One region of the Bariatricus sp. SGI.019 genome, then DNA from elsewhere that is predicted to be linked to it. Evidence: predicted binding sites of a transcription regulator. Region 1 holds the regulator's gene; each other region holds the start of a gene.

What was found. Region 1 encodes HrcA, which represses chaperone genes, less so after heat shock. Its sites were predicted from a motif close to TGTTAGCACTCNNNNNNNNNGAGTGCTAACA; they were not measured.
Region 2: a site for HrcA is predicted at 6,576-6,606, ahead of ACQRD1_RS11240 (Hsp20/alpha crystallin family protein). Genes of this name have one in related genera too.
Region 3: a site for HrcA is predicted at 2,024-2,054, ahead of clpB (ATP-dependent chaperone ClpB). Genes of this name have one in related genera too.
Region 4: a site for HrcA is predicted at 6,128-6,158, ahead of ACQRD1_RS10840 (Hsp20/alpha crystallin family protein). Genes of this name have one in related genera too.

What each region holds. Positions count from the first base shown of each region.
Region 1 covers NZ_JBNPOQ010000003.1:154,994-163,252, reverse strand. The annotation lists gene dnaK (molecular chaperone DnaK) at 1-353, opposite strand, end outside; gene grpE (nucleotide exchange factor GrpE) at 400-1,101, opposite strand; gene hrcA (heat-inducible transcriptional repressor HrcA) at 1,119-2,162, opposite strand; gene ACQRD1_RS03175 (hypothetical protein) at 2,456-2,593, opposite strand; gene ACQRD1_RS03170 (hypothetical protein) at 2,643-2,936, opposite strand; gene ACQRD1_RS03165 (Crp/Fnr family transcriptional regulator) at 3,043-3,627, opposite strand; gene ACQRD1_RS03160 (ATP-binding protein) at 3,787-4,551, shown strand; gene ACQRD1_RS03155 (metal-sensing transcriptional repressor) at 4,691-5,110, opposite strand; gene ACQRD1_RS03150 (replication-associated recombination protein A) at 5,117-6,433, opposite strand; gene ACQRD1_RS03145 (tRNA threonylcarbamoyladenosine dehydratase) at 6,434-7,159, opposite strand; gene ACQRD1_RS03140 (polysaccharide deacetylase family protein) at 7,218-7,916, opposite strand; gene ACQRD1_RS03135 (MATE family efflux transporter) at 8,082-8,259, shown strand, end outside.
Region 2 covers NZ_JBNPOQ010000016.1:61,690-69,948, forward strand. The annotation lists gene ACQRD1_RS11205 (4-hydroxybutyrate dehydrogenase) at 1-588, shown strand, start outside; gene eno (phosphopyruvate hydratase) at 662-1,957, shown strand; gene secG (preprotein translocase subunit SecG) at 2,096-2,338, shown strand; gene rnr (ribonuclease R) at 2,461-4,620, shown strand; gene smpB (SsrA-binding protein SmpB) at 4,601-5,068, shown strand; gene ACQRD1_RS11230 (hypothetical protein) at 5,087-5,326, shown strand; gene ACQRD1_RS11235 (DUF4870 domain-containing protein) at 5,353-5,898, shown strand; gene ACQRD1_RS11240 (Hsp20/alpha crystallin family protein) at 6,033-6,455, opposite strand; gene ACQRD1_RS11245 (citrate/2-methylcitrate synthase) at 6,780-8,171, opposite strand.
Region 3 covers NZ_JBNPOQ010000015.1:3,209-11,467, forward strand. The annotation lists gene clpB (ATP-dependent chaperone ClpB) at 1-1,961, opposite strand, end outside; gene ACQRD1_RS10470 (C39 family peptidase) at 2,084-2,947, opposite strand; tRNA gene ACQRD1_RS10475 (tRNA-Pro) at 3,214-3,288, shown strand; tRNA gene ACQRD1_RS10480 (tRNA-Gly) at 3,304-3,374, shown strand; gene ACQRD1_RS10485 (D-2-hydroxyacid dehydrogenase) at 3,437-4,369, shown strand; gene ACQRD1_RS10490 (signal peptidase II) at 4,419-4,877, opposite strand; gene ACQRD1_RS10495 (hypothetical protein) at 4,878-5,168, opposite strand; gene ACQRD1_RS10500 (S8 family peptidase) at 5,205-6,911, opposite strand; gene clpX (ATP-dependent Clp protease ATP-binding subunit ClpX) at 6,960-8,259, opposite strand, start outside.
Region 4 covers NZ_JBNPOQ010000015.1:69,443-77,701, forward strand. The annotation lists gene ACQRD1_RS10780 (hypothetical protein) at 1-167, opposite strand, end outside; gene ACQRD1_RS10785 (barstar family protein) at 306-560, opposite strand; gene ACQRD1_RS10790 (ribonuclease domain-containing protein) at 566-1,063, opposite strand; gene ACQRD1_RS10795 (hypothetical protein) at 1,244-1,567, shown strand; gene ACQRD1_RS10800 (hypothetical protein) at 1,564-1,827, opposite strand; partial or broken gene ACQRD1_RS10805 (ATPase) at 1,878-1,949, opposite strand; gene ACQRD1_RS10810 (response regulator transcription factor) at 2,079-2,780, opposite strand; partial or broken gene ACQRD1_RS10815 (sensor histidine kinase) at 2,773-3,138, opposite strand; gene ACQRD1_RS10820 (DMT family transporter) at 3,145-4,062, opposite strand; gene ACQRD1_RS10825 (response regulator transcription factor) at 4,046-4,801, opposite strand; gene ACQRD1_RS10830 (sensor histidine kinase) at 4,788-5,651, opposite strand; gene ACQRD1_RS10835 (DUF4118 domain-containing protein) at 5,615-6,019, opposite strand; gene ACQRD1_RS10840 (Hsp20/alpha crystallin family protein) at 6,287-6,727, shown strand; gene ACQRD1_RS10845 (HdeD family acid-resistance protein) at 6,800-7,333, shown strand; gene ACQRD1_RS10850 (magnesium transporter CorA family protein) at 7,476-8,259, opposite strand, start outside.

The DNA.
Region 1 (8,259 bases):
ACTGTGATAACAGCTTCTGTTACCTTTTCTCCAAGATATCCTTCTGCGTCTGCTTTCAATTTCTGAAGAATCATAGCAGAAATCTCCTGAGGAGAATATTTCTTATCATCAATTGTTACCTTGTAATCGCTGCCCATTTCTCTCTTAATAGAAGAGATTGTTCTCTCAGCATTTGTTACTGCCTGACGTTTTGCAGGTTCACCTACCAGACGCTCTCCTGTTTTTGAAAATGCTACAACAGATGGTGTTGTTCTTGCACCTTCTGTATTTGCGATGACCGTTGGCTGGCCACCTTCCATAACAGCTACACAACTGTTTGTTGTTCCTAAGTCAATACCTATTATTTTGCCCATTATAAAGACCTCCTAATTTATTTTTTAATAGTTCGATGTAGTTCGATTAGTTTGCTACTTTTACCATACTGTGTCTCACTACTGAGTCACGGTACATATAACCTTTTTGGAATTCTTCGGCTACAATATTCTCACCAAAGTTTTCATCTTCCACATGCATCACTGCATTATGAAAATCAGGATTGAATTCCTGTCCTACCGCTTCGATAGGTTTGACCCCAACTCCTTCCAGTGTAGTCATCAACTGTTTATACACCATCTCCATTCCTTGGATAAAGGGATCGTTTTTTTCTTCTTCCTTGACACCATTAAGCCCTCGCTCAAAATTATCAACTACCGGAAGAATCTTATCTATGATATCTTTCGCTCCTATTTCATACATCTGGGATTTTTCCTTTTCTGTACGCTTGCGGAAGTTATCAAACTCAGCCATCTGACGAGTAAGTCTGTCTGTCAGTTCTTCGATCTTCTCGTCCTTTTTATCTTTTTTATTCTTCTTGCCAAATATCTTTTTTTCAGATTTGGATTCATCACTGTTCTTGGCTTCTGCTTCGTCAGCAATTTCATCTGATTCAGCATCTTCTTTTGTAGCAGCGTCCGCTTCTGATTCTACTTCATTATCTCTTTCGTCGCCAGTTTCTTCTGCAGCTTTTTCGTCGGCTTCTGTCTGCTCTGCAGCAGCTTTCTTTGCCTCCTCAACTGCTTCTTTTACCATCTCTTCCTGGCTCTTCTCCTGATTATTTTCCAAGGGTTATTCCACCTTTCTTATTCTTTTTTATGAAACATCCGATCCAGCTCATTCTGAAGCCGTTTCATAGATTTCAATACATGTTCATAATCCATTCTTTTTGGTCCGATAATACCTATGGTTCCCTTCATGCCATCTCCCAATTCATAAGTTGCGGTGACAACACTACAATCCTTCATAGTCTGTACCGGTGTCTCATCACCAATATATACCTGAATCCCTGTATTATCTTCTTTTGCCAGCGTCTGTGTCACTAGTTCAGTCAATTGCTGCTTTTCTTCAAAAGCACTGATAATTTCCTGAGCACTCTGATTATCACTCAATTCCGGGTACTTAAATATGTTCGTAGCACCACTTGTATAGATCTGCATATCTTCATCGATCTGAATGGCATCCGCTACTGCATCCAGAACATTTCCAATCACTGCACTGTGTATTCCAGCCTGCTCTTTCAGCCTTGCAATCAATCCAAGATTAATCTCTTCAATAGACATACCATTTAACGTTGTGTTAAGAAGCATATTCAACTTCAATAAATTTTCATTACTGAGTGGTTCATCTATATTAATAATCTTGTTCTTAATCACATTACCGCCAAGTACGATCACCGCAATAATCTGTTCCTCATCTACCATAGACAACTGAATGAACTTAATTTTATTCGCGCTATTCATTGGTGTAGAGACCATTGTTGCGTAATTCGTATTACTGGCAAGAACTTTCGCTGCCTGCTTCAGAAGCTGTTCCATCTTGTCTGCCTTATCCAGCATCTGCTCCTGCATCTCATTCAGTTCCTGTTCCTTCTCTTCCATCAACATATCAACATAAAGTCTATAGCCCTTATCCGAAGGAATTCGTCCAGCAGACGTATGTGGCTGTATAATGTAACCAAGTTCTTCCAGATCAGCCATCTCATTACGAATCGTTGCAGAACTCAGATTCAAATCCGTATATTTTGAAATCGTTCTGGAACCAACAGGCTCGCCGGTCTCAAGATAATTCTGAATGATTGCATGCAGAATTTTTAATTTACGATCACTAAGTCCATGATCCGCTATCATCTGTACTCCTCCTTTCGGATTTCCTGTTAGCACTCGAATTTAAGGAGTGCTAACATCTTCGACTATTAATGTATCACTATGGTTTTCATTTGTCAACATAGTTTACATATTTTTTATAAAATGAATTTAGATGAGAATGGTTATGATTGGAATGTGGACGGCGAGAAGATGGATGGAATGGCTGGCATTACGGAGTCCTTCGCTAAGAATCCATAACAGGAAAAGAAGCAGATATTTGGCGACCAGGCTGATTCGCCCCGAAATCTTGATGATTTCGAGGCTCAGCAGCCTTCTCAGATTTGGCTGGAAACCAAATCTTCGCACAAAATATCTGCTTCTTTTCCTATAACGGCTTCTAGTGCTTGTCCAACGAATGCCAGCCATTCCATCCATCTTCTCGCCTGACATTCCAAACCACTAATCTTCCTCATCAGGGAGATTCTGCGCATGATGAAAAGTAGAAAAGTATTATCAAAAATCCTAACTAAGCTCGATTTTTTCTGCTTCTTCTGGCTTAAACTCATTTTCAAGGTCATAGATATTATGTCCGGTAGATTCACCCAATACTCTTCCTTCTAATGAGTAGCAACGGATAAATCTCTTTGGATCGATACTGGACCAGTGTTCTACATCCCAGCTCATATAACCATCTGCGTCAGATTTCTTTTCTTTCAGATATAAATCTACCTGACGTCCATCCTTCATGATCTGGATCAATCCTTTTGTTCCATCCACTTCTAATTCTTCCTTTTTTACTGAATCGTAAACTTTCATGATATTCCCTCCTAAAAAAGTAAATTAGGAATCTTCCAGTGAAGCATTCCCCAATTCGTTCTATAACTGATTATACATTTTAAATAATAAAAACTCAATGTTTTTTCTACTTTAGCCAAAACTCACTTCTGCACATATCAAGAATACCTTCTTTTTTTAGTTTCCCCAGTTCCGTTGACATCGCACTCCGCTCCACACAAAGATAATCTGCCAGTTCCTGTCGATTAAATGGAATGGTAAAATGCCTGCTTCCTGCTCTTTTTGATTGTTCGGACAGATAAGATAATAATTTATCTCTAGTAGTTCGTTTTGAAATGTGACGGATCTTTTCTCCCAGCATCACATTTTTTCTCGCAAATATTTGTACCATATTTATAAAGAACTTCTGCTGTAATAGAGAACCCTCAGCAGACAATTCAAATATTTTCTTCACAGGAACCTGTAAAACAGTACAATCCGTCACTGTCACAACGCTGACTGGACTTTTTTTGATTCCTGCACAAGAAAATGCTGCCCCAAATAGTTCTCCTTGACTAAGTTGTTCCAATATTGAACGATTGCCAAATACATCTTCACATATTATCTGTACACATCCCTCTAGAATTACCCCAAGATTCTCTACCGGCTCCTCCTCTCCCAGTATCATCTCATTTTTCTGATATACTTTCATCTTACTTTCTAAAACAGGCATTATCTTCTCTATCTCTTCCTTCTCAATTCCCATAAATAACGGAGATTTTTTTTAAATATCAATATCTATTTTCATAAGCTCCTCCAATCGTTGGAAAAACAACATATTTTATTTTATAATTGTAGTAAATTAGGTACAACAAATCAAGGAGGTACTTATATGATAAGAACAATGGTTCATATAGACGAAGAAAAATGTAATGGATGTGGAGCCTGTGCTGCCGCCTGCCATGAGGGCGCCATTGCTATGATAGACGGGAAAGCAAAGCTGATCCGTGATGACTATTGCGATGGTCTCGGCAATTGTCTTCCGGTATGCCCGACCAATGCAATCACTTTGGAAGAACGAGAGGCCGCAGCATACGATGAAGAAGCAGTACAAAAGCATCTGAATATCAAGAAAATGATTGCAGAAATGAAGGAACAAAAAGGGCAAAAGCCAACAGAATTCGCAGGATGCCCCGGTCAAAAGGTACAAAATATCCGTAACCGCCAGAGCGAACCATCCGCATCCGATTCCAGTGCATCCACCTCTGATAATACAGCCTGCACTCCTTCGCCAAGCCAGCTTGGTCAGTGGCCTGTCCAGATCAAACTGGTTCCGGTCAATGCACCTTATTTTGAAAATGCAGACCTGTTAATTGCAGCAGACTGTACCGCATATGCCTATGGGGATTTTCATAATCGCTTCATCAAAAACCGCATCACCTTAATAGGCTGTCCCAAATTAGACGAAGGCGATTATACAGAGAAATTAACAGCGATCATAAAAAACAATTCCATCAAAAGCCTTACTATCGTCCGTATGGAAGTCCCCTGCTGCGGCGGAATTGAACGGGCAGCAACCGAAGCACTGAAATCAAGCGGAAAATTCATCCCCTGGCAAGTCGTGACCATTGGGATTGATGGGAATCTGGTTGAGTAGGTTTTGTGATTGGGAATGTCAGGCGCAGGGATAGATTGATTCTATCCCTGCGCCTGACATTCCCAATCGCCAAACTTTTCCAACCAAGAAGGATTCCTCCGCACCGTCATCAACCGTTTTCGCCAACTACAAAACGACTCTACTTCATAAATTTATCGATTGCCTGATTCAGGCGTTCAATGGCTTCCATATCATTTTCTTCTACCGCTTCTACAATACAGTGGTTCAAGTGGTTTTTCAGTACTACTTTTCCGGTATTATTGATGGCAGAACGTACTGCTGCCAATTGGATCAGAACATCACTGCAGTCTGCATCCTTTTCAACCATGCGCTTGACTGCTTCCAGATGTCCAATGGCTTTTGACAGACGGTTTATTACTGCTTTTTTCTCTTCCGGGCTATGAACATGACCATGTTCGTGCATATGGTCATGCATATGCTCATGGCTATGACTATGTTCATGGCAATGTTCTATTCCATGCTCATGAAGATATGCATGGTCTATCTCTTCCCTGCTGGAAATCAAACTCTGGGAATCTGTATATTCATCTTGTATCATTATTTCTCATTCCTTTCGAAGGTACTTCATCCAGTCTTTAATCTCTTTTTCATGTCCATTATCGCTTGGCTCATAGAATTTTGCATCCTGAATCTCATCTGGAAGATATTGCTGCTTTACATAATGATCCGGATAATCATGTGCATATTTATATCCGATTCCATGTCCAAGGTTTTGAGAGCCTTTATAGTGAGCATCCTGCAAATGCGGCGGAACCGTTGTCTTGTGGGATTTTACATTCTCCATTGCACTGAAGATGGCATTGCAGGCAGAATTACTTTTCGGTGCCGTTGCCACATACAACACTGCCTGAGACAGAATAATCTGGGCCTCCGGCATTCCAACCCGTTCCACAGCCTGGGCTGCAGATACTGCCACAGTGAGCGCCATAGGATCTGCATTTCCCACATCTTCCGAAGCGCAGATCATAATCCTTCTTGCAATAAATTTAATATCTTCTCCTGCATACAGCATTTTGGCCAGATAATACACCGCGGCATCCGGATCAGATCCCCGCATACTTTTAATAAATGCGGAAATCGTATCGTAATGATTATCTCCCGTCTTATCATAACGTACCACACGCTTCTGGATACATTCCGAAGCCACATCCAGTGTAAGATGGATCTTTCCGTCGCCATTTCTCTCCGTCGTCAAGATTCCCAACTCCACTGCATTCAGTGCGTTTCTTGCGTCTCCCCCGGAGACATCTGCCAGGAATTCCAAAGCATCCTCCTCAATTACCGCCTCGTAGCTTCCCATTCCTTTTTCTACATCATAGACTGCCCGGCGCAGTAATGTCTTAATATCTTCTTTCTCCAGCGGATATAACTCAAAGATACTTGACCTGGAAATCAACGCTCCATTTACCTCAAAATATGGATTCTCTGTCGTTGCTCCAATGAGAATAATCGTTCCGTCTTCCACAAACGGAAGTAGATAATCCTGCTGCCCTTTGTTAAAACGATGAATCTCATCTACAAACAGAATCGTCTTTCTCTGATACATGCCCAGCATCTCTTTTGCTTTAAGTACAACTTCTTCCATATCTTTTTTTCCGGCTACTGTGGCATTGATCTGGGTAAATTCTGCACTGGTCGTATGTGCAATCACCTTTGCAAGTGTTGTCTTGCCGGTTCCCGGAGGACCATAAAATATAATGGAACTTAACTTATCTGCCTTAATCGCACGATATAAAAGCTTCCCTTTTCCGATAATATGCTGTTGTCCCACTACTTCTTCCAAAGTTGTGGGACGCATTCTGGAAGCAAGCGGTGCTTCCTTATCCATATTTTTTTCTCTGACATAATCAAATAAATCCATCTATTCCACCTCTTCCATCAGCTCTCGGATCACTTCACCGGCAAGCAGAAGTCCTGCGATTGGAGGAACAAATGACACACTTCCCGGCAATGACCTTCTGCTTCCTTTCTCTTCGTCCGTCGTTCTTTGTGACACATCTATCGGCTTCTCCCTGGAATACACGACTTTCAGATGATAAATCCCTCTGGCACGCAATTCTTTACGCATTACTTTGCATAATGGACAGACACTGGTCTTGCTGATATCCGTAATCTCAAACAGCTCCCCATGGAGTTTATTTCCTGTTCCCATACTGCTGATAATCGGAATATCCAATTCCAGAGCTTTTTCAACCAGAGCGATCTTAGCTGTGACCGTATCAATCGCATCAATAATATAATCTGGTCTCTGTTCAAAGATCTGCTCCATATTCTCAGGCAATACGAACATTTCATAAGTAATCACTTCCGTCTGTGGACAGATATCTGCAATCCTCTCTTTCATCACACGGGTTTTATATCGTCCGACTGTGCTGTGATATGCAATGGACTGTCGGTTAATATTGGTCAGAGACACCGTATCATTGTCCACCAGGATCAGCTTTCCCACACCGCTTCTTGCAAGCGCCTCGATACAATGGGATCCGACCCCGCCGACGCCGAGTATCATCACCGTTGCATGTCTTAATCTCTGTAATCCTTCTTCTCCTATTAATAATTCCGTTCTGGAAAATTCATGAACCGCCATATTCTTCTTCCTGTTCCGTCTGTTTTTTATATTCTTATTCTTTGGTCTGACAGATCTTTTAATTCATAATTAATTGATCCACTGTTACAAATTCAAATCCTTTTTTCTGCAGGATATCAATGATTCGAAGTGCAGCATCCACACTGGAATCATAACAATCATGTAACAAAATAATATCATTTTCTTCTGCTTCCGTCACTACTTTATTTACTATTTCATCTACGTTTTCCGTCGTCCAGTCCAGAGGATCTATGGTCCACATGACCGGAAGAACCTCGATCTCCATCTCCAGATTACGTTGCCACAGGCCAAACGGCGGCCGCATATATTCCACTGATTTTCCAGTAATTGATGTGATTACTTTATTTGTATCCAGAATTTCCTTTTTTGCTTCTTCATCAGAAACCTTTGTAATCTCTACATGATGATACGTATGATTCCCAATCAGATGCCCCTCTTCATCCAGTCGTTTCACCAGTTCAGGATTCTCTTTGGCATTCTCTCCGATCAGGAAAAATGTAGCCTTTACATTTCTCTCCTTTAATCCGTCTAGCAATCTTCCCGTACATTGACTGCTTGGGCCATCGTCAAATGTAATCGCTATCTTCGGCGGCTCTTCTACCATAGAGGAACTAACAAAGGCAATTGCATCATCCACTTTATTCGTTTCTTCTTCCTCTTCATCTTTCTGATTCTGATATACAGATATTCCCAATACCTGAAGCAGGCACAAGGTATAGAACAATCCACACAACATCTTTATCTTATTACATCCGGTTTTCTTCACCAAACCTTCCCCCGTTTATCTATTCTTTCTTTATTTATATGTTTCAGCAGAAACTGGTATGTAATTCATTGCATTCTATATATGTTAATGCTATGCTATAAGCACTACGTTTCAGGTCTACAAGGAGGTTCTATAATGTCAGACACTAAGACAAAAGATACTCCCGTACAGGAGAACAAGATGGGAACCATGGCGGTTCCAAAATTATTAATCAACATGTCGCTGCCCATGATGATCTCTATGCTGGTGCAGGCACTTTATAATGTAATTGACAGTATGTTCGTAGCGCAGTTAAATGAAGAGGCTCTGACTG
Region 2 (8,259 bases), on a different contig from region 1:
GCAACCAGCGCGATTGATGCATTTATTCATGCGATTGAATCTTATGTGTCTCCGAAAGCAAACTTATATACAGAAATGTTCAGTATGAAAGCCATGGAGATGATTATAGATGGATTTCGTAAAATTGTTGAAAATGGACCGGAATATCGATGGAATCTTCTGGATGAATTCCTGACAGCAAGTAATCTGGCTGGAATTGCATTTGGAAATGCTGGTACCGGAGCAGTACATGCCATGTCGTATCCATTAAGTGGTGTATATCATGTGACACACGGCGAAGCAAATTACCAGTTCTTAACAGCCGTATTTGCAGTGTATCAGGAGCTGAAACCAGAAGGAAAGATCCAGGGACTGAATCATTTCTTGGGCAAGCTTTTGGATTGTGAGGAAAGACAGGTCTATACAGAATTAGAAAAACTTCTGGATAAAATTATTTCCAGAAAGCAGTTACATGAATATGGCATGACAGAGGATGAAATCGAAAGCTTTGCCAAGAGTGTTGAAGCAAGTCAGCAGCGTCTGTTGAATCAGAGTTATGTAAAGCTGTCTTGGCAGCAGATGGCAGAAATATACAAAAAATTGTACTAATTATATGAAGGAAATCCCGCATTATAAATCCGGAATTGGCAAATAATATTTCCCAAAAAGGAGGAAATGTCTCATGTATAAATATTTGCCAATTACGGATGTATACGCAAGAGAAATATTAGATTCTCGTGGAAATCCTACGATAGAAGTAGAAGTACTTGCGGAAGATGAGTATTGGGGATGTGCCAGTGTTCCTTCTGGCGCTTCGACCGGACAGTTTGAAGCTGTAGAATTAAGAGATCGTGAGGATAGATACGGAGGACTTGGTGTTGAACGTGCAGTGGATCATGTGAATGCACGGATTGCCCCTGAAATTATAGGAATGAATGTATTAGATCAGGCAGCTATCGATACAATCCTTATTCAATTAGACGGAACGGAAAATAAGTCGAATCTGGGGGCCAATGCTATGCTTGGAGTGTCCATGGCAGTTGCAAGGGCAGCGGCATCTGCACTGCGTCAGCCATTATATGCGCATCTTGGAGGGACGAATGCCAAACGGATGCCGGTTCCGATGATGAACATTATGAATGGAGGAAAACATGCCGATAACACGATTGATATTCAGGAGTTCATGATTATGCCTGCCGGTGCAGTCTGTTTTCGGGAAGGCCTTCGAATGTGTGCAGAAATCTATCATACATTAAAAAAGTTGTTGAAAGAACAAGGCTACAGCACTGCAGTCGGAGACGAAGGTGGATTTGCACCGAATCTTCCAGATGCCAGAGAAGCGTTGCACTTTATTACAGATGCAATCAAAAGATCCGGATATAGACCAGGAGAAGAAGTTGTAATTGCACTTGATGTAGCTGCTTCAGAATTATATGACAAAAGATTTAAAAAATATGTATTCGAAGGCGAAGGAAAGATGAAGAACAAAAAGATTGTTCGTTCGGTTGAAGAACTCATCGATTTTTACGCAGACCTGGCAGAAGAATTTCCCATTGTATCTATTGAAGATCCATTGGATGAAGAGGATTGGGAAGGGTGGGAATTACTAACGACAAGACTCGGGTTAGACCTTCAGTTAGTCGGTGATGACCTCTTTGTCACCAATACCCATCGCTTGAAAAAAGGAATTAAACGAGAAGTAGCCAATGCGATTCTCATAAAAGTCAACCAGATTGGTACTCTGACAGAAGCTTTTGACGCAATTGAAATGGCAAAAAACGCCGGATACAAGACTATCATATCCCATCGCTCCGGCGAGACAGCAGATCCAATGATCGCAGATATCGCAGTAGCATTTAATGCAGGACAGATTAAGACAGGAGCTCCGTGCAGATCCGAACGAGTAGAAAAATACAATCAATTATTGCGAATCGAAGAACGGCTTGGCGATGTCGCCGAGTATGAAAATCCATTTTAGTGTCAAAAAGGTACACCACATTTTTCAATTGGGGACGTAGTAAAATTTAATTTTACTACGTCCCCAATTGAATTTTCCTTGCCATTTTGTCTTCCTTATGCTAGAATAAGTATGGTTTATCCGCAGGAGGTGTAGAAAGTGGAGATTTTAAAAACGGTATTAATGATTATATTTGCAATAGACTGTATCGCATTGACGGCAATCGTATTAATGCAGGAAGGTAAATCAGCTGGGCTTGGAACAATCAGTGGTATGGCAGATTCTTATTGGGGTCAGAACAAAGGTCGTTCTATGGAAGGTGCGCTGGTGAAGTCTACGAAGTTCCTTGCGATCCTGTTTGTTGTATTGGCAGCAGTGTTGAATTTAAAAGTATTTGCATAAGATAAGGCATATTTTTATGAGAATGGTGGGACACTCCTGTATGGGAGTGTCTCTTTGTGTATATTTGATGAAAGTGACATCGTTTCTTGTGGAAATATTCTTAAATGGAGGACTTGTAAGAGATGGACAAGACATTTGAAAAGCGAAAAAAGGTAATCTATGATTTGATCTGTGATGATTTATATGTGCCTATGAAGTTCAAAGAACTTGCAATGCTTCTGCAGGTTTCCAAAGATCAGAGAGATGCTCTGCGGGAGGTATTGGAATCTTTGGAGGAGGATGGAAAAATCTATCTTTCTAAGAAGGGCAAATATTGCAAAGGAGAGGCGAAACGTCTGACTGGAATCTATCGCGCGAGCCTGAAAGAATTTGGATTTGTTGTAATTGAAGGTGAGGATTCAGATATATATATTGATGAGGAACATGTAAATGGTGCATTTGATGGCGATGAGGTAGAAGTCGTAATTACAAAGGAGCCACAGGGAAGAAGCCGGGAGGGTAAGATTGTAAGGGTTGTATCCAGAGGCTTGACAAAGATTGTCGGACTGTATCAGATGAAGGCGAACAAGAATTATGGATTTGTGATACCAGATAATCAGAGATTCGCGCAGGATATCTTCATCCCGGTTGAAAAATCAAAAGGTGCAGTGGATGGTCATAAAGTAGTAGTGGAATTGACTTCATATGGTGAACAAGGACGCAAGCCTGAAGGAAAAGTAATAGAGATTATAGGACATGTCAATGATCCGGGAACAGACATTATGTCTATTGTAAAAGGGTATGATCTGCCAGTAGAATTTTCAGAAAAAATTTTAAATCAGGCTGAGCGTGTGGCAAAGGACGTTAGCGAGGCTGATATGGCTGGCCGTAAGGATATCCGGGACTGGCAGATGGTGACGATTGACGGAGAAGATGCGAAAGATCTGGATGATGCTGTCTCGATTGAACGTGATGGTGACAATTATATCCTGGGGGTTCATATTGCAGATGTGTCGAATTATGTACAGGAAAATAGTTCGATTGACCGGGAGGCTTTGGAACGTGGAACGAGTGTATATCTTGTGGATCGTGTCATTCCTATGCTTCCACATAAGCTTTCGAATGGAATCTGTTCGCTGAATGCGGGAGAAGATCGTCTGGCGCTTAGCTGCATCATGACAGTGAACCCGAAGGGGGTTGTAATCGATCATGAGATTGCAGAGACGGTTATCCATGTCGATGAAAGAATGACTTACACAAGTGTCAAAAAGATTCTTGTAGACAGAGATGCAAAAGAATGCGAACGGTATCGTACTTTGATTCCCATGTTTGAATTGATGAAGGAATTGTCAGGAATTCTCCGGGAACGCAGAAAACAAAGAGGATCTATTGACTTTGATTTCCCAGAGACAAAGATGGTATTAGATGAAAATGGAAGACCAGTTGAGATAAAGCCATATGACCGCAATGTGGCGACAAAGATTATTGAAGACTTCATGCTGCTTGCAAATGAGACTGTCGCCGAAGATTATTATTGGCAGGAACTTCCTTTTGTGTATCGTACACATGAAGCACCGGATGAAGAGAAGATTCGTGCTTTGGCAATATTTATTAATAATTTCGGCTATTCAATGCATGTTGGTGTAAATGAAATCAGACCGAAAGAAATTCAAAAGTTGCTTGCAAAAGTAGAAGATACACCAGAGGAGGCGTTGATCAGCCGTCTGGCACTCCGTTCTATGAAGCAGGCCAAATATACACCGGAGAACACCGGACATTTTGGACTGGCAGCTAATTATTATACTCATTTTACCTCTCCGATTCGCCGATATCCGGATCTGCAGATTCATAGAATCATTAAGGATAATCTGCGGGGAAGGATGAATGAGAAGAAGATGGAACATTATCATCAGATCCTTCCTGACGTGACAAAGCATTCCAGCGAGATGGAGAGAAGAGCAGATGAGGCGGAGAGAGAGACGGTTAAATTAAAGAAAGTTGAATATATGCAGCAACATATCGGTGAGATCTTTGAAGGAGTCATATCCAGTATTACAAAATGGGGAATGTATGTGGAACTTCCGAATACTGTAGAAGGTCTGGTGCATGTTGCGAATATGACAGATGATCATTATGAATATTTCGAAGATCGTCATGAAATGGCAGGTGTGCATACGCATAAGGCATATAAATTAGGACAGCAGGTGACCGTTCGGGTGATTGATACGGACAGACTGCTCCGAACGATAGATTTTGAATTAGCAGATGAAGGAGATATGGAAGATGGCGAAGACGAATGGTAAGATGATAGCTAACAACAAAAAGGCATATCATGATTATTTTATATTAGATACTTATGAAGCCGGCATTTCTCTGCACGGCACAGAGGTGAAGTCCTTACGTATGGGGAAATGCAGTATTAAGGAATCATTTATCCGAATTGAAGATGGGGAAGTCTTTATCTATGGTATGCACATCAGTCCTTATGAAAAAGGAAATATATTTAATAAAGATCCATTGCGTGTCCGAAAACTTCTTCTTCATAAGTCAGAGATTAATAAATTACTCGGAAAGACAAAAGAAAAAGGGGTAGCAATCGTACCGCTAAAGGTGTATTTTAAAGGTAGTTTAGTGAAAATAGAGATTGGTCTTGCCAAAGGTAAGAAATTATATGATAAACGCCAGGACATTGCAAAAAAAGACCAGCAAAGAGAAGCGCAGCGGGATTTTAAAGTGCGTAACTTTGGATAGCAAAGCAAGGAGGGAAACATGGTACCAATAAAAAAAGAAGATTTAAGAAAACTGGTGACACAGACGACGGTAGAAATGTATGAAGAATTAACGCCACAGTTAATTCAGCTGATCGATCAGACGAAGCATGATGATACATTGACAGAAGCGCAGAAACAAGATGAGATATCTTTACATATGTTGGGTTATGTAAAATCCTGTACAAATGAGATTATTATTGAAGTTCTGGCGGAGATACTGGGACTGGAAGATGAATAATTCACAGGAAAGAGAGGAAAATTAGAATGGCATATTGTGTAAAATGTGGTGCGAAGGTGGATGATGACATCCGATTCTGTCCGCAGTGTGGGGCAGAGATCCCTCGGCAGACAAGCCAGGAACAACAGTATACATATGGTCAGCAGACGGGCCAGGAACAACAGTATACATATGGTCAGCAGACAGATCAAAAACAACAGTATACATATGATACGGAAGAGTATTTTGATCCGCAGGAAGTACGCGGAAATAAAGGGATGGGTATACTCTCCTATTTTGGAATCCTGGTATTAATCCCATTGTTAGCCGGAGATAAGCGTTCGCAGTATGTAAGATTCCACGCAAACCAAGGACTGGTTTTATTCCTTGTTTCGTCTATTATAGATCTTTTAGATGGAGATTGGGTGTGGGGATTGCATTCTGTCATCAACTTTGGAGAAAGCATCTTTTCGTGGGCATTTGATATCTTAAGTTTTGCATGTTTTATCCTGATGATTATGGGCATTGTTGCTGCATGTAAAGGACAGAAAAAAGAATTACCTTTGATAGGAAAGATTAAAATATTAAAATGATTTTATATAAATGAAGCAGTTGTCAGGTTGACAGCTGCTTCATTTATATATGAGATTTATAAGATAGGATCATCTATATAAGAAAGGGAATAATTCCCTGACAACGTGGGACCTGGTCCCTTTATAATTAAAGATTACTCAATGGTAATCAATTTTGGCTGTTCTTCCTGTCTCTGTACTTCCTTCGGGAATGTCAGATGAAGGACCCCGTCTTTGAATGCGGCTTTAATGTCTTCTTGGCTGATCTCGTCACCTACATAGAAGCTTCTGTTGCAAGTGCCGGTGTAGCGTTCTTTGTGGATGCATTTTCCTTTTGCATCTTTTTCTTCTTTTGTCTCATTTTTATGAGCTGTAATGGTAAGGTAACCATCCTTTAAATCAGCTTTGATGTCTTCTTTGGCATATCCTGGAAGTTCCATTGCGATCATGTAGTTCCCGTCTTTTTCATGAATATCTGTCTTCATGATCTGTGTAGAAGTACGGTCATATGAAGTGGTGAAAAATGGATCATTGAACATGTCATCAATTAAATTAAATCCTCTGTTTGTAAGTAACATAAGTCATTCCTCCTTAAATATATGCCTGACCGGTGAAAAGATATCCGTTTTGGTTTTATACGAAATCACCGGTGGTATTTTGCTTTGTTTTATTTGTTATAGTTATTATATAACATATATTGTTAGCAGTGTCAATAGGTGAGTGCTAATTTTTTATAATTTTTAAATTTATGATACCAAGGACAAAAGATCTAAACCCATATGAGCTTGCTCATAGGTGGGGCGTTTGATTCCCAACATCATTTTATTTGAGATTTCAATAAAAAAGAGAGCAGAAAATCTGCTCTCGTTGTAATATCTTATGTTGAATAATAATTCTATTCTTTAATTCCGTTCTTCAAGCGGAGTGAAATCTTCATGTGTTCCCACATATTTATAAGCAGGACGAATAATCTTGCCGGCGTTGATTAATTCTTCTAAACGATGAGCACTCCAACCGGGCATACGTGCAATTGCAAAGATTGGGGTAAATAATTCCTGTGGAATGCCTAGCATAGTATAGACAAAACCGCTGTAAAAGTCTACGTTGGCGCAGACATTTTTGAACAGTTTGCGGTGTTCCATGATTAGCTGTCCGGCCAGGCGTTCTACCAGTTCGTAAAGTGCAAATTCTTCCATTAATCCCTTTTCCTCGGCAAGTGCTTTGGCGAATTTCTTCAAAATGACTTCACGAGGATCGGAGAGTGTATAAACAGCATGCCCCATACCATAGATTAGCCCAGAGTGATCAAATGCTTCTTTATTAAGAATCTTTTGCAAATATGTGGCTACTTCTTCTTCGTTGGTCCAGTCATTGATATGAGCTTTGATGTCGGCAAACATATTCTGGACTTTTAGATTGGCTCCACCATGACGAGGTCCTTTTAATGAACCGATAGATGCAGCGACCGAAGAATAAGTGTCTGTACCAGAGGAAGTGACAACATGGGTTGTGAAAGTAGAATTGTTACCACCGCCGTGTTCGGCATGAAGAATCAAAGCGATATCCAATACTTTGGCTTCCAGCTCGGTATATTGACTATCCGGACGTAACATTAGCAGAATGTTCTCGGCCAAAGACAGCCCTTTCTGTGGATTGCGGATCAGTAAAGTCTCGTCCTTACGGAAATGTCGATATGAATGATAAGAATAAACAGCAATCAGAGGAAGCTTGGCAATTAGTTCCAGAGACTGGCGAAGTACATTTCCAGGAGTGATACTTTCTGGATCAGAGTCATATGTATAGAGCGTAAGAATACAGCGCTGCATGGCGTTCATGATATTCTCGTTTGAAGCTTTCATGACAACATCACGGACAAATCGACCGCTTAAATTCTGTAATTCAAACATAACATCAAGAAACATAGAGAGCTCCGTTTTGCTGGGAAGTCTTCCAAACAAGAGAAGATAAATGGTTTCTTCGAATCCAAATTTGCGACCTTTCAGACTGTTTACAATATCATTTACATTAATTCCCTGATAGTATAATGCACCTTCAGCAGGAATCTGACGTCCATTGATGAGATTATAGGCACAGACATCAGAGACTTCCGTCAATCCTGTTAAGACACCCTTTCCGGCGGAATCACGCAGACCACGTTTGACATCATATTCAATATATAAGTTAGGATCAATCCGGTGATTTTTCATCAATTCTTGTTCTAATTTTTCTATGTTCTGTTTTAAAATGTCTGTTTCGTGTAAGTCTTCAAGGTACATCAATTCATTTTCAGCCATACTCATTCCTCCGCTTCTCCGAGATTTAAATGAAAAAACACCTATTACAATTTATCATCACGTCATCGTAATTGGTGTTCGTTATACA
Region 3 (8,259 bases), on a different contig from region 1:
ACATATCCCGGAGGCGCTCCGATCAGTCGAGACACCGAGTACTTCTCCATATACTCACTCATATCGATTCGTACCATATTGTTCTCGTCATCAAAGAGGCTTTCTGCCAACGCCTTGGCAAGCTCTGTCTTACCTACACCGGTAGGACCAAGGAACAGAAAAGAACCAATCGGTTTTGTCGGATCCTTAATTCCGGCTTTTGAACGGATAATTGCTTCGGTTACCAGCTCCACACCTTCATCCTGTCCGATAACACGCTTATGCAGTTCATCTGCCAGATGTAAAGTCTTGCTTCTCTCACTTTCATTCAGCTTAGCCACAGGAATCCCAGTCCATCGAGATACAATTCGCCCAATCTCTTCATCGGTTACACTTTCGTGAACCAGAGACATATCTTCATCCTTTACCTTCTCTTCCTCCGCTTCTAACTGCTTCTGCAACTGAGGCAGCCTTCCATACTGAAGCTCAGCTGCCTTCTCCAGATCATAAGAATGCTGCGCTTTCTCAATCTCTTTATTGACCTGTTCTATCTCTTCACGAATCTTCTGAACTCGTTCGATTCCAACCTTCTCATTATCCCATTGCGCTTTCTTTCCTGCGAACTCTTCTCTAAGCTCTGCAAGCTCCTGCTGCAGGTGTTCCAGCCGTTCCTTACTGAGACGGTCATCTTCTTTCTTAAGTGCAGCCTCTTCAATCTCCATCTGCATGATCTTACGCCGCAGTTCATCCAGCTCTGTCGGCATAGAATCCAGTTCTGTCTTAATCAGGGCACATGCCTCATCCACCAGGTCAATCGCCTTATCTGGTAAGAAACGATCGGAAATATAGCGATCTGACAATGTTGCCGCTGCTACCAGAGCACCATCTGTAATCTTCACGCCATGGAATACTTCATACCGCTCTTTCAGTCCACGCAGAATAGAAATGGCATCTTCCACGGTAGGCTCATCTACGGTTACCGGCTGGAAACGACGTTCCAGTGCAGCATCTTTCTCAATGTACTGACGATATTCATCCAGGGTCGTAGCACCGATACAGTGCAGCTCTCCTCTTGCCAGCATTGGTTTTAACATGTTGCCGGCATCCATGGCACCGTCTGTCTTACCTGCACCTACAATCGTATGGAGCTCATCAATGAAAAGAATAATTCTGCCGTCGCTGTTCTTTACTTCCTCCAGCACTGCTTTCAGACGTTCCTCGAACTCTCCACGATATTTCGCACCTGCTACCAGCGCACCCATATCCAGTGAGAATATGGTCTTATCCTTCAAGCCTTCCGGTACATCTCCACGCACAATACGCTGAGCAAGGCCTTCAACTACTGCCGTCTTACCTACTCCCGGTTCTCCGATCAAAACCGGATTATTCTTCGTTTTACGGGACAGAATACGAATCACATTACGGATCTCGGAATCACGTCCAATGACTGGATCCATCTTCTGCTCTCTGGCACGTTCTACAAGGTCAGAACCATATTTATTCAGAGTGTCATACGTATCCTCTGGATTATCGCTGGTCACGCGCTGATTGCCTCTGACTGTAGATAATGCCTGCAGGAATCCTTCCCTGCTGATTCCCATCTCCCGGAAAATCGTCTTCATCTCTTTGCTTGCATACTTCATAATGGACAAAAACAGATGTTCAACAGAAACATATTCATCTCCCATCTGCTTTGCCTCATCTTCCGCATGAACCAGTGCATTGTTCAGATCCTGTCCTACATACTGCTGTCCGCCTTGAACCTTCGGGCGCTTCCTGAGTGCTTCTTCCACCCGGTTGATCATGCTGCTTTTATCGAGTCCCATCTTCTCAATCAGCTTGAGAATCAGACTGTCATCCTGCGTCAGCAATGTGTAGAGCAGATGTTCCTGTGCAATCTCCTGGTTGCCATAATCCAATGCCACACGTTCACAGCCTTGAACAGCCTGTAATGATTTTTGCGTAAATTTATTAATATTCATACTGACAACCTCCTATATAAAAAGCGTTATTGTTCTATTTACGATATAACAATAACGCTTTTTGTTAGCACTGTCAAGTGTTGAGTGCTAATATTTTCAGTTTTTTTGGAAATCATGTAAAGCTATTCCTTCAAAGAATAAATCCACATTGCTTTTATCTGGTCTGCAATCTCTGCATATACCCAAGTCTTATCACTGTTTTTCTGGCTAAACGGGTCATTGACCGTAACATTTCCACTTTCATACCCCGTTAACACGATGAAATGTCCAATTTTCGTAAAATCTCCTGGCCCTACACTGCAGATAATTGGATGTCCGGCTGTTAGTTCTGCGCTCACCTGTTCTTCCGAAAGCAACCCCTCGTAGCAGGACAGATTCCAGTTTGCTCCGGCCTCACTCATGAATTTCCAGTAAGTATCATTATTCTCATCTACATAAGAATTCTCCGTACCATATGCCGCCACTTTGGCAGGCGTAATCGACGGGTCTTCATTAAGTCCTGCCGCTACCATGGAAAGACAAGTAGGTCCACAGCCGCTGACGGCCACGATACTTGTTCCATAAGGTGCATATCCCCAACGTTCATCCCATTGGATCAGTTGTGGAATCTCTCCTGCTTCCAGATCATCCCCTATGGTATCAGCACTGGGGTCATCCTTTTTCTCGCCATAATCCTCTACAAAATCAATCGTTTCTTTATTCTTGCCCAGAAGATCGATGACACCTTCCGGATATCCATTTTCCTTGGCTTCCCTTTTTACACGCTCCAATCTCTGGGCTTCTGTTTCTACAGTCTCCTTCTCTTCTTTTTCTTGTTGTGTAATCTTCGTGGTTTCCTTTACTTCTGCTTCTTTTTTATGTCTTTGGATCTGGCAGCTTACCAGAGCCACGATAATCATTAACAAGACTCCCGCTATCACTAGCAATTGACGCCTTACTTGTTGCTTGCGTTTAGAATATTTCTTTCTTCTTTTTTGCTGGTACATCTAGTTATTCATCCTCTCGTTGATCTAAATCATTCAATGAATCTATATCATAACTATGTCCGATGACATAATCTCAGTTTGCAAAACTTCATGACAGTAATTATACTCCATCCGTGGTTATGTGACAACTTAAAGAATTCTTAATCCGTCCCAGAAAAAAATTTGAAAAATCTTTAACATTCTTTGATAATTTCCTCTTGCCTTTTTTCAAAAAAGATGGTATTATATAACTCGTTCACGAGAGTGATTTCAATTAACAATTTCATCGGGGTGTGGCTCAGCTTGGCTAGAGCGCCTGGTTTGGGACCAGGAGGTCGCAGGTTCGAATCCTGTCACCCCGATATTTATAACAACATGCGGGTGTAGTTCAATGGTAGAACACCAGCCTTCCAAGCTGGATACGTGGGTTCGATTCCCATCACCCGCTTTTTTCATGCTCATTTTTACAACGGGCTCAAATTATCAATAATATTAAAAGGAGGCACATGTATGAAGATTGTATTTCTAGACGCCAAAACAATCGGAGATGATATTGATCTGTCTGGCTACGACCAACTGGGAGAAGTTGTAAAGTACGCTTTTTCTACTTCTGATGAGGTACCTGCCAGAGTCACTGATGCTGATGTTCTTGTTGTCAATAAAGTTCAGATTAACGAAACTACGATTGGACAGGCAAAAAACCTGAAACTTGTCTGTGTAACTGCAACAGGAACTAACAACCTGGATAAAGATTATCTGGACAGTCGCGGCATTGCCTGGCGTAATGTAGCTGGATATTCCACAGAATCTGTTGCGCAGCATACTTTTGCCATGCTTTTCTACTTATTAGAGAAATTGCGCTATTATGATGACTATGTAAAAAAAGGACACTATGTAAATGATACGATTTTTACACATTTTGCCGAACATTTTTATGAATTAAAAGGAAAGACCTGGGGTATTATCGGACTGGGCAATATCGGCAGACGAGTTGCCTCCATTGCTGAAGCATTTGGTTGTCATATCATCTACGCATCTCCATCTGGAAGTGCTCCACAAGACGGTTATCATCAGGTAGACATGGACACCTTACTGATGACCTCTGATATCATCTCCGTCCATGCCCCATTGAATCAATATACAGAGAATCTGATGGACGGTGCAGCGTTCCACAAGATGAAATCAACCTGCATATTTTTGAATCTCGGTCGAGGACCTATCGTCGTCGAGCAAGCTCTGGCAGATGCACTGAACTGCAAAGAGATTGCTGCTGCAGGTCTGGATGTATTATGTGTAGAACCGATGAGTCCCGATAATCCGCTTCTTGCTATCAAGGACAGTAAAAAACTGTTTATCACTCCACATGTCGCATGGGCAAGCATTGAAGCAAGAACACGATTAATGGATATTATTCTGGAACAGATCAAAGAATATTTTGCATAACAAAACAGGCGCCACGATGCAATACCGATTGCATCATGCCGCCTGTGTTTTATTTTCTTATATTACCTATCGCAGTAAGGAATGCTCCAATTGCAAGATAGAAATCTCCAAGATTAGCCGTCAGCTTCGCCAAAAAAGAATTTTTTACACGAAAGCCTATATAATCAATGACTTTTCCTCTTACCAGTCGGTCAAATATATTACTTGCCGCACCTGCACTTGCAATAGCAAGGCCTAACTTTTCCAGATAATGGCCTCTTCTCAAGAAAGCAAAGATATCATATCCCCAAAGTGACAGCCCGGCAAAAGCAGAAGCTCCTTTTACGACCTTTGGATGATGGTCTAATGCATTCAACAGGAATCCTCTGTTATAGACCTTGCGGACAACTAGCTTTCCACCGCAAAATTCTTTCTGTTCGCCATGTTCCAGATTCTCTTCTACATACTGTTTGAACAGTTCATCCAATCCAAGCAAACCGGCAAACAGCCCTGTCATCCATGAAAGCATCTACATTCCCTCTTTGATTCTTACAATCTCTTCTTCCTGCTTTTCCATCTCCTCTTCGCGCTTTTCAATCTCTTCGCACAAAGTAATGTAATCAGTGTCTGCGACTTCACCTTTCTGGAATTTGTCATATACCATACGTCCAATGTCCATCAGATCTCTTTCATTCGCACGTTTTAACGAACGTACATTACTTTTAATCTTTTGGATTTCCAGAGTATCTTCTGTCTTTTTCCCAATCTCGCCTGCTACATCTGATATTTTCTTTCCTAAATCTTCAAAAAAATCTGCCATATTCATCGTCTCCTTCTTATCTTCTGAATCCTGCCATCATTTTAACCGTCTGAGCGTATCCAACGACTGGAATAGATTCATCGTTCCATATCCCCACTCTCGATTCGGATATTCTACCATCGCACGCTGATCTGTTCCAAGAAGAATAATATTCCTTATCTGACTGGAATTCACTCCCCGCGCTTCCGGCTGTTCTAAGATCCATTCCATCAAAAGTGCTGCTGCTCCCGCAGCAATTCCTGTCGCTACACTAGATCCTGTTCTGGTTACAAAGCTTCCATTCAACCCAGCTCCGGTTACCTCGACTCCAGGCACCGCATAATCTGGTTTTATTAATCCATCTCTAGTATAACCTCTTCCAGAATTAATATCAACTCCATTCTCCCTCCCATTATAGTATGCTACAGTCATAGCATTTCTGCTTGTTCCGGGTTCCGTCAGCGTCGTGTCTGGATTTGCTTCAAGAAAATACACCTCACCTGCCAGAAATTCCTCGACTGGAAGCCATATATGAAATTCTCCCTCCAACATCTGTACAGGTTCCACATTAATGGTCCAGATTCCGGCAGAAGGGTTCCTGAATCGAAGAAATATCAGCTGGGAATCATTATTTTCCAATAATAATCTGTACTCCACATTCACTTCTGTCTTATCAAATATAAAATTGACACTATAAGTATAGCCTTGCCTCAATGATATGTGCCCTGTGCGTTCTCCCGTCGGCGATGTGATAGAGATGGTCATTACATTGGGAAGTGTCGTCCAAAGCTCTGCTGCAAACGCTCCTACACCAGAACCTACACGTAATTCAACATCTGTCTGCTCATTCATACTCTGAAATTGATGATAATAATGATGCCTCTGTACTGCCTCATTTCCCGTTCCGATCACCACACTTCGGTTCAAAATAGAAGCATATATATCAATCATGGATGACAAAAGGGTCGTACCATTATGTCCGCCGAAATTCGTTCCCAAGGCCACACATATAACCAACGGCATATTTTTTTTATTTGCCAATTGATTTAAATATTTCATTCCCAACATAATATCATTTTCCTGAAAGCAAACTGCATCCTGACGTACCGCATAGAATTCTTTCAGATAATTCTTGGCTGGCTTTAATTTTACTACACCGATTGACGCCTCTGGCGCAGCGCCAAGAAAGCGATTAGGCACATCCGCACTACCAGCTGCAACACTTGCAAGAAAGGTTCCATGTCCATCTTCATCCATGCTGGGAACAACCTCTAGAGGATCTTCCGTACGAAGAGCTTCATTGATCATATCTTCTGTATATTCACTTCCATAGTCTAAGTTCTCCGGAAGATTTCCGGTCTGAATTGTCTGATCCCAAATTCCTGCAATCCTTGTAGAGCCATCAATATTCCGGAATACCAAATTACGATAATCAATTCCTGTATCCACAAATCCAATCATAATCTGACTTCCCATCAGCTGCAGGGTAGGATAATTTTGTACTGCACTGATTCCGGCAGCATTCAAAGCCTCCATATCAAGAAGAGAATAACAATTTGGTATCGAGTTATACCAGTAATTACTATAATTCAGCGGTTTCAGAAGCGTATGATCAGCATAGATTACACGATAACCAAAATCTGCATTCTGGACACATGCATCTTCTGTCTGTACATTCAGAGTCTCTTCCCCGCGATAGAACGGCACGAGAAAATCCCGATAATCTTGCGAGAGAATCCTCTCTCTACATTCTTCTCTGTTCATAAAAATACCCCATATACTTTTTATAAAATATATGAGGTATTCTCCTGATTATTCTATTCTTGCGACCTCCTGACCTCTTAGCATAATGATCGGTCCGCCGGTTCCTTCTATGTATTCCTTTGTAATAATGACCTGACCAATACTGTCATCCTTTGGAATCTCATACATAATATCCAGCATAAATTCTTCGATGATTGCCCGAAGTGCCCTGGCGCCAGTATCTTTCTCCATCGCTTTTTTGGCAATTGCCTGCAGAGCTCCGTCATCAAATTCAAGTTTCACTTCATCCAACGCCAGAAGTTTCTGGTATTGCTTCAAGATCGCATTCTTAGGTTCTTTTAAGATCTTGACCATCATCTCTTCATTTAACCCCTGAAGGGTGAAGACGATTGGAAGACGTCCCAGGAATTCTGGAATCATTCCGAAGTTTCGCAGATCCTCTGTCGTCACTTTACTCAGAATATTCTTATCGTTATTATATTTATCCTTCAGATCTGCACCGAATCCAATCGTCGCTTGCTTCGTCAGACGTTCTTTAATAATTCCTTCCAGATCCGGGAATGCTCCGCCACAGATGAAGAGGATATTCTTTGTATTTACCGTAGTCAATGGCACCATCGCATTTTTACTGTTTGCTCCCACCGGAACTTCAACATCACTTCCTTCCAGAAGTTTCAGCATTCCTTGCTGTACAGATTCACCACTGACATCTCTCTGACTGGTATTTTTCTTCTTCGCAATCTTATCAATCTCATCGATAAAGATAATTCCCTGCTCCGCCTTCTCCACATCATTATCAGCGGCCGCCAGAAGCTTGGATACCACGCTTTCAATATCATCTCCTATATACCCTGCTTCTGTCAGAGATGTAGCATCTGTAATCGCAAGCGGCACATCCAGTAATTTTGCCAGTGTCTTAACCAGATAAGTCTTACCAGAACCTGTAGGTCCGATCATCAACATATTGGACTTCTCAATCTCAATCTCATCCATCGTGTCCGTTGCCACACGCTTATAATGATTATAGACTGCTACAGACATCGCTTTTTTCGCGTATTCCTGACCAACCACATAATCATCTAATTTGGCTTTGATCTTATGAGGAGCAGGTATATTCTGAATGTCAATCAGAGGCTTTCTCTCCTCTCCCTCTTTTTTCTTCTTTATTTTTTGCTTTTTTGGAACGGCCTGTTCCAGATCTGCCATATTCAGGATCTGCACTCCCGGCATATTCATCAACTGGCTGAAATCAATCTGTCCACTCGTCATAGCGTCAAAACTCTTCTGCATACAATCATTACATACACAGATTCCATTCGGCAGGTCGATCATCTTGCCCGTAATACTC
Region 4 (8,259 bases), on a different contig from region 1:
TCTTTCTCTGAAGTCTCTTTAACACTCTTCGCTTCAGCCTTGGCATCTGCTACAATTGTTTCTGCTTTTTTCTTAGCTTCCAAAATAATTTCTTCTGCTTCTGCATTAGCCACATCAATTCCTTCTTTTCGAATTGACGAAACTAAGTCTTGAATCTGTAATTCCATAAGTTCACTTCCTTTCTTTTTAATACTTAATAAAAAGAATTTATTCTAACTATAATATAACAATCCGCCTGTCTTTCGCAAGTATTTGATGACATTTTTGCAAAATTTATTATTTATTTTATAAATTTTAGACAAAAATCACAATCTTTTTTCTACTTTTAGGTAGATGTTTTCCCGACAGGCATCTGATATCACTCGCCAGACCTTTTGATACCACGCTCCTGCCTGTGCTTCATTCTCAATTATAACCGTTGTATCTCGAAGTTCTGTCAGGCAGTCATACAGTGCATCCAGATTATTGCCAAAGTACTCAGGAAACTGAAACTGTTCTCTCAGATATAGAAATGTTTCATCTCTGTTCTCCATTCTTCCGGCATCTAATATCACTCTCATCTTTTTTATTCCTCTCCATATAACAATTCAAAATTCTCATAATGATCTTCTGTATAATAGATCAGTCCGTCATCCGAATATACTATCCTTTTTGCATTCCGATGTCCGCCTTCATAGTCAATATCACACTCGTGATAAGTACGTCCATCTGCCTCTGGAAGCACCCCCTCATAATTTCCAAAATAATCACCGCCAATGCTTTTACCCGGAGCAACCTCATCCAGATTCCCTTCCTTACTGTCCCATCCAAGATCTTGTGCTTCCTTTTTTGTGATAAAATTATCCGGCAAATGCCCAAATTCATATAAATACGCAGCAACTTCATCTTTCGACGTATACTCACCGGATTCCTCAACAGAAAGCTGCAATTCTGACAGTTCCTCACTTTGTTGACTCTGTACGGAAGTTGAATCTTCCGTAGAAACACTCTGGCCCTCACACCCCGTCAAAAGACAAAGCATCAGGAAAATGATTCCTACAATATACTGAATTTTCTTCTTCATAAATGCCTCCTGATATTATAGATTTCTACAGCATATATTATCCATTTCCATGGAAATTTAAAACTTACTGTTTCACTATTGTACCAGACATTCCATATAATCGCCAGAGCTCTCTGTCTTGTCTTCTATTATGCTTTTCGATATACTATAATCAAATCAAAAATGAGTCAGGAGGTTCTTATGGAATTATTATTAACCAGCCAGGAAGAATGTCATCGCATAGAAGTGTATAATGAATATCTGAAAAAAATCCCAGAATTACTGAAGCAGCTGGAGACTGTTGAAAAGATGTACCAGAAAGCCATTCTGGAAGAAGCTATGTTAAAAGACAAGGACCGGTCCGATCATAGCGTATTGCTGTATAGTGATCGTCTGAACCACATCAAGCAGCAATGCGAAGAACGCTCCGCAGACATTCGTCAGCAATGTCACCTGATCTTTGAATTGAAGGCTCAGATCGAGGCAGAAAGCAGCGCACTGGACGCACTGATAAACTTTTCTTAATGAAAATCGGCGTACAGAACAATCTTTTTTTGGATTAACTGCTGTACTTTTTGAATGGATTCCAGTTCACTTTTACCAAACACATATACCATAAGAGATATATCTCCATTTTTTTCATACTGCCTGAAGGACTGCCGATATTTACCTGTCGGTTTCACAGCAACAGGCAATAGTCCCTGATTAATCATTTCTGGTGGATAATATACTGCCTCTACGATCAATCCAACATGAACTGGGCCTTCCCGATACTCACCTTCCATCCCACGGATAATTGTTAATATTCTAAGCTATCCATGTTCAAAAGACAATAAGAGTTAAACTCCTGAGTCCGCTTTTCATCCGAGGTCATATCATAAGTAACCTGAATATAGTATCTCTGATTGCTGCAGGTCTTTCATAATCATCCCACTCCTTGTAGTTTTCGGATCTGCTCCTTTGTGCTGGTCCTGTGATAACCGTATACAACCATTTCGCTCTCTCTATGCTTTCCTATTATTTAAAACCAAAGACACTACTCCTGCTTCACCATACAATAGCCAATCCCTATATGTGTCTGGATACATTTATTAGAGATGTCTTTCTTTTCTATTTTTTTCCTCACAGTTGCCACATGAACCCTGAGTGAAGCAATGTCTCCCTCCAGAGAACTTCCCCATATTTCCTTCGTGATATGGGTATGGGTCAGCACTCTTCCAAGGTTTTTCGCCAACAGGCATAAAATTTTATATTCAATCGGAGTCACATGAATCTCTTCCTCTTTCACATATACTGTCTGCATTTGATAATCAATTGTTAAGCTACCATTATGAAAGACAGGAGTTCCGCCCTGCTGATTATTTTGTATGTACTGAATCCTTCGATAGTTTCCTCTGATTCTGGCAAGAAGTTCTGCTGTTGAAAATGGCTTGGTAATATAATCATCAGCCCCTACATCCAGAGCATCAATTTTATCTTTATCTTCACTTCTGGCACTTATCACAGTAATTGGGACAGTAGACCAAGAACGTATTTTCTTAATCACATCAATCCCATCTATATCAGGAAGTCCCAGATCCAAAAGAATCAGTTCCGGTGACTGCGTTGTTACCTCGATAATCGCTTGCTTCCCATTTTTTGCTACATGATATTTATAATTTTCCGTCTCAAGAGCGGTGGTAATCAGACTGCGAATAGCAAAATCATCTTCTACCACCAGAATATTTGAATTATTCATGAATCTCTACCTCCTCAGCAGGCACCGTAAAATCAAAAACGGCACCTTTCGGTTTATTGTCATAGACCGTTATTCTTCCTCCATGTGCATTGATAATTGATTTACAGAGAGCAAGCCCAAGACCCAGACTCCGTTTCGAATCTGTTATTTCATTATTTGCCGTATAAAACATTTCAAAAATATGCGGTTTATCTTCATCCGAAATTCCCTTTCCAGTATCTGCAATCTGCACATGGACAAAACTTTTTTCTTTCTTTGTAGATATCACAATCTCTCCACCTAGAGGAGTATACTTCACTGCATTATCTACAATATTGATAATTACCTGAAGGATCAGTCGTGAGTCCACATTAACGAGCTGCATCTATGATCTCTTTTTATTCACAAGATAAATACCACAAGCAACCATCATTACAGCAATAAAATATTGCCATTTCAATTCTTCTTTAAGTAGTAATGCTGAGAATATTACTCCTAAAACAGGAATCAATGCATTAAAAATTGCTATCTTACTAATCGGATGATACGAAAGCAGCTCATTATAAATAGCGAAACAAACTGCTGAAATCATGATTAACGCTATTAATACAATCATTCCTTTCACATTTACACACCAGGGACTATTTGTCCCTATGATCAAGCCAATTGCCAGAAGCAATGCTCCTCCTATCATCATACTTTGTCCTGTTGCCTGCATCATATTCATTTTCTTTGAAGCTACTCGTGTTATGACACCACCGAGTGCTGCACAACCTGCATTTAGAAGAATCATTCCGTCCCCTCTAAATGTAATATTTTCAAAGAAATCCGCTCCCGGTTGAATATTAATTGCTACAATTCCCGCAATCCCTAATACACATCCAATCATTTTAGGAAATGATACTTTGTCATCAGAAAATATAATCGTTGAGAGAATAATTAAGAAAAAACCTCCCATAGAATCCAAAATGGTAGACCTTGCACTCGGGTTATATCCCACCCCTATATATGCAAACATATAATGAAGGGTTACATTTACTATAGCAAGAAAAATCAGCCACCATAAGTCATTTTTATTTTCTAATTCCAGTTTCTTTTTTCTCAAACAGCAAAATGCCGAAACCAGCATACCTGCAAAAAAGAATCTTATTCCGGCAAATAAGACTTTTCCTCCCAAATCAGCTGAAGCTATTTGAAATTCCTGATACCCGATTTTTATAAGCGGATAAGCCAATGACCATCCAAAAGCACAAAAAATTGCCAATATGGACTTATATTTACTATTCCTAAATATTTGTTCCATTTTCCTCATCTCCATTTTTTACGGCTTCATGCTCTCGCATCCGGTATCCGATTCCTATTTCCGTCTCTATATACTCCGGTTTTGCCGGATTCCGTTCGATTTTTCTTCGGGTGGAAGCCATTACAGAACGAAGTACCTGTGTATCTTCCCCGTATCCTTCTCCCCATATCTTCCGTAAAATCGTATGGTAGGTAAGTACCTTTCCCGGATTCTGCATAAATAAAAGCAACAGCTGATATTCCAAAGGGGTCAGATGAATCTCCTTGTCATCCTTATAGGCAATATGCGCCCCATTATCCAGTTTCAGATCTCCATTTACATATACGGTATCATCAGGTCTTTCCTCTGATTCCGAATGATTCATACGATAGTAATGCCGCAGTGCCACCCGGATTCTGGCCATCAGCTCTGTTGCAGAAAAAGGTTTCGTCAGATAGTCATCCGCGCCATCATCCAAAGCCGCAGCCTTTTCTTTATCCTGATCCCTTGCAGAAACGATAATGATAGGAACTTCTGACCATTCCCGGATTTTATGGAGTACTTCCATTCCATCCATATCCGGAAGGCCCAGATCCAATAAGATCAGATCTGCATTTTTCCTTACCATATAGGAGATGCCATCTTTCCCATTCACTACACCTTCCACAGAAAAACCTGCATTTTCCAATGTATAAACCATAAAATTCTGTATCTGTACATCATCTTCTATAATCAGTATTTTTTCTTTAAACAATTTCACTTTCTCCTTCCGTAAGCGGTAATGTAAAGAGAAACTCTGCTCCCTTTCTATCCGTCCGGTTCCGTCCGGTAATTGTTCCTCCATGGGCATTTATCACCGTTTCACAGATTGTAAGCCCCAGCCCGATTCCTCTTTTCACATCAGCCGAACGGGCTTTAGACGCATAAAATATTTTAAACAAATTAGAAACATCTGCTTCTGCAATTCCCTCTCCTTCGTCTCGGACAGAAACCAGTAGTTCATCTTCTGTGTAACTGGCAGAAACAGTAATGGCTTCCTGCGGTCTTGTGTGTTTTACTGCATTGTCCAACAGATTGGTAATTACCTGCTCAATCAGCTTTGCATCCATGGGCACTAACCGAAACTCTTCCGGTATCTCTACCTGTATCGCACGATCCGGGAAAATTCGTTCCACATGAGCAACCGCACATCCAATCACTTCTTCGATTGCTTCCATTTCCTTATGTATCACAATTTTACCATCCTGCAGTCTGGTCAGACTTAAGATATTTTCTACTAAAGATTTCAGCCAGTCGGCATCCTGATAAATACCTTGAAGCAGTTCCTGACGTCTGTCTTCTTTGTCTGTCATATCCATCAGCATTTCCGAAGTTCCCATAATGCCTGATAACGGCGTCCGAAGATCTGTATATTTCTTCCGAATCTCTTCTGCATCCGGCAATCCTCTGTGAATCTGTTCTTTTCCTGACTGCTGAATGTAGATCGGTGCAGACTGTCTTCCAATATAAATACATCCAACATTTATCTGAAGAAGATGGCTGATACTTTCTGCAGCGATTTTCAGAACTGCTTCTATATCTGAAGCATCCGACAGTTTACTGGAGAGCATATATAAAATCTGGCTTTCTTTTCCTCTTTCATTAAAAGTTTTTCTTTTGTTGTCAGGGCACTCGTAAGAATGGAAGTTGTCAGCATGATTGAAAAAGTAACCAGATACTCCGGATCATTTACAGCAAGCGTATGATAGGGTTCTGTAAAAAAATAATTATAACATAGTAATGAAACTACCGCTGATAAAATCCCATACTGATATCCTGATGTAAATCTTGCAACCAAAAGAACAGCCAAAAGATACATCACTACAATGTTAGTCTCTGGAAATCCCAGTCCTGTAAATATCTTTCCAAGTATGGTAGCTACAAAGACAACTGCCGCCAGTTTTAACAGACTCAACAGTACTTCTTTTGTTTTACTCATTACAATCGCCTCTTTATTATCGTATTTTCCCCATTAAGTAAAGCACACACAGGCTGTTTTTCAATCCCATGAAACATGGCATTCAAGTTCACAAAATCTTCACAGAATTATTAGCACTCTCTATTGACGAGTGCTAATCCGTGTGTTATATTACACGTAGAACAAAGGAAGAGGAACTGATTTCTCTTCCTGATATTCATAAATCAACACTTCGGGTTTCTCCGATAGTGCAAACTTTAGTTTATGTCATGAAAGGAGATATGACTTATGTTAATGCCTAGTATTTTTGGAGAAAGTTTATTTGATGATTTTTTGGATGATTTTGCTTTCCCGGACATCGATAAAAAATTGTATGGGAAACATGCTCCCCATATCATGAAGACCGATGTGAAGGAAAAAGACAACACTTACGAAGTGGCCATTGATCTTCCGGGATTTAAGAAAGACGAGATTCAGATTCAGCTTGAAAATGGTTACATAACCGTAAGTGCGGCAAAAGGTCTGGATAAAGACGAAAAAGATAAGGAAGGAAAATATATCCGCCGCGAGCGTTATGCCGGAAATGTAAGCAGAAGCTTTTATGTAGGAAATAATGTTCAGAGAGAAGACATCCATCCGAAATTTGAAAATGGTATTCTTTCCTTTACTGTTCCAAAAGAGCGGAAGGCAGTAGAAAACAACTCACATTATATTGCCATCGAAGGTTAATCTCAAACGGGCAGGGAATAAAACCCCTGCCTGTTTTAAAAGCTAAATACAAGCAGGAAAGAGGTTTTTGATATGAGTAAAACGACATCAAGAGTATTATGGATTTTAGCCGGAATTTTTCTGATTATAATCGGGATCGGATGTTTGAGGAATCCTGGAGAAATTCTTTATGGTCTTCCCATTATCTTTGGAGTTGCCATGATGTTTTCCGGCATTATAGATATTGTGATATTTGCAGCCGGTCATGATTATATGGCAGGCTCTGGCTGGTTTCTTGCTGACGGCATTCTGACCATACTGATGTCTTTATTCATTTTGGGAAATGGATGGTTTACAGCAATGACTATTTCCTTTATTTTAGGAATGTGGCTGATTTTTTCAGGTATCACCAAACTGGTTAATTCTTTCGACCTTCAAAAACTGGGAGTAAAGGGCTGGGGCTGGTTTACAGTACTTGGAATCCTGCTGACTGTGATTGGTTTTCTGTCATTCACACATCCATTTGCAAGTATTGCAGCTATGGCCTGGGTAATCGGATTTTTCTTGATCCTACAGGGTATTGTATCTGTTATGCGTGGATGCTTTTCCAATCGCTTCTGGATGTAAAATATAACAAAAATAACATTGCCAAGGAGGAAAAAGGCACCTCTTCATATAGATTCGGCTGCATACAAAATTGTGTGCAGCCTTTTTTAACGAATACCTAATTTCAAAAACAATTCTCTTACTCTCTACGGATAATCTTATCCTACAACAATTTTTTCTTTTTAAAATAAATAAGTTCCAGAATAATTGTTATTACTGCAATTGAAATCACTGCAACATATCCGTATTTCCACTGCAGCTCTGGCATATTTACAAAATTCATACCATACCATCCAGTCAAAAGTGTCAAAGGAAGGAATAACGTTGTGACAACCGTCAGAATACACATAATCTTATTCTGCTGTGCATCTTGCTGAGATTGGTACAATTCCCGTAACTGTAGTATATTCTCCCGAAGCAACTGTACATGGTTTTGCAGCCGTTCTGTACGAAGTGCATAACGATTCCACTGTTCTGTATTACAGATGATAGAAATTCCATCTTGAGACTGGAGCAGATCACCAATCACAGTAAGTTGCTCATAATAGGCATCCAACTCCGAAAGTCTTTGACGATACCTTGTAAGTACTGTAAAGAAATCATCCGGAACATTTTTTATGAGCTGGTCTTCCATCTTTTCAATCTCTTTTTCTAAATGTAACAGATACAAAAGATCATTTTCAATCATCACTTCCATCATCTTAAGAAGAAACTGATCCGGCGATTTCAACTGCTGAAACTGTTCTTCTTTTTTCTCTATCCAGTGTTTCAGATCCCCATTGCACTCAATTAAAAAAAGTTCTTTATCTGTCATGTAAAATCCACAGGAAATCTGAGATGTACGTTTTTCATTTTTTTTCGGTACTCGCAAAGTTCCCAGAATACAATCCTGATACACTTCTGCTTTGCAGTATCGGATTGATCTGATACTGTGTAATAATTCTTTA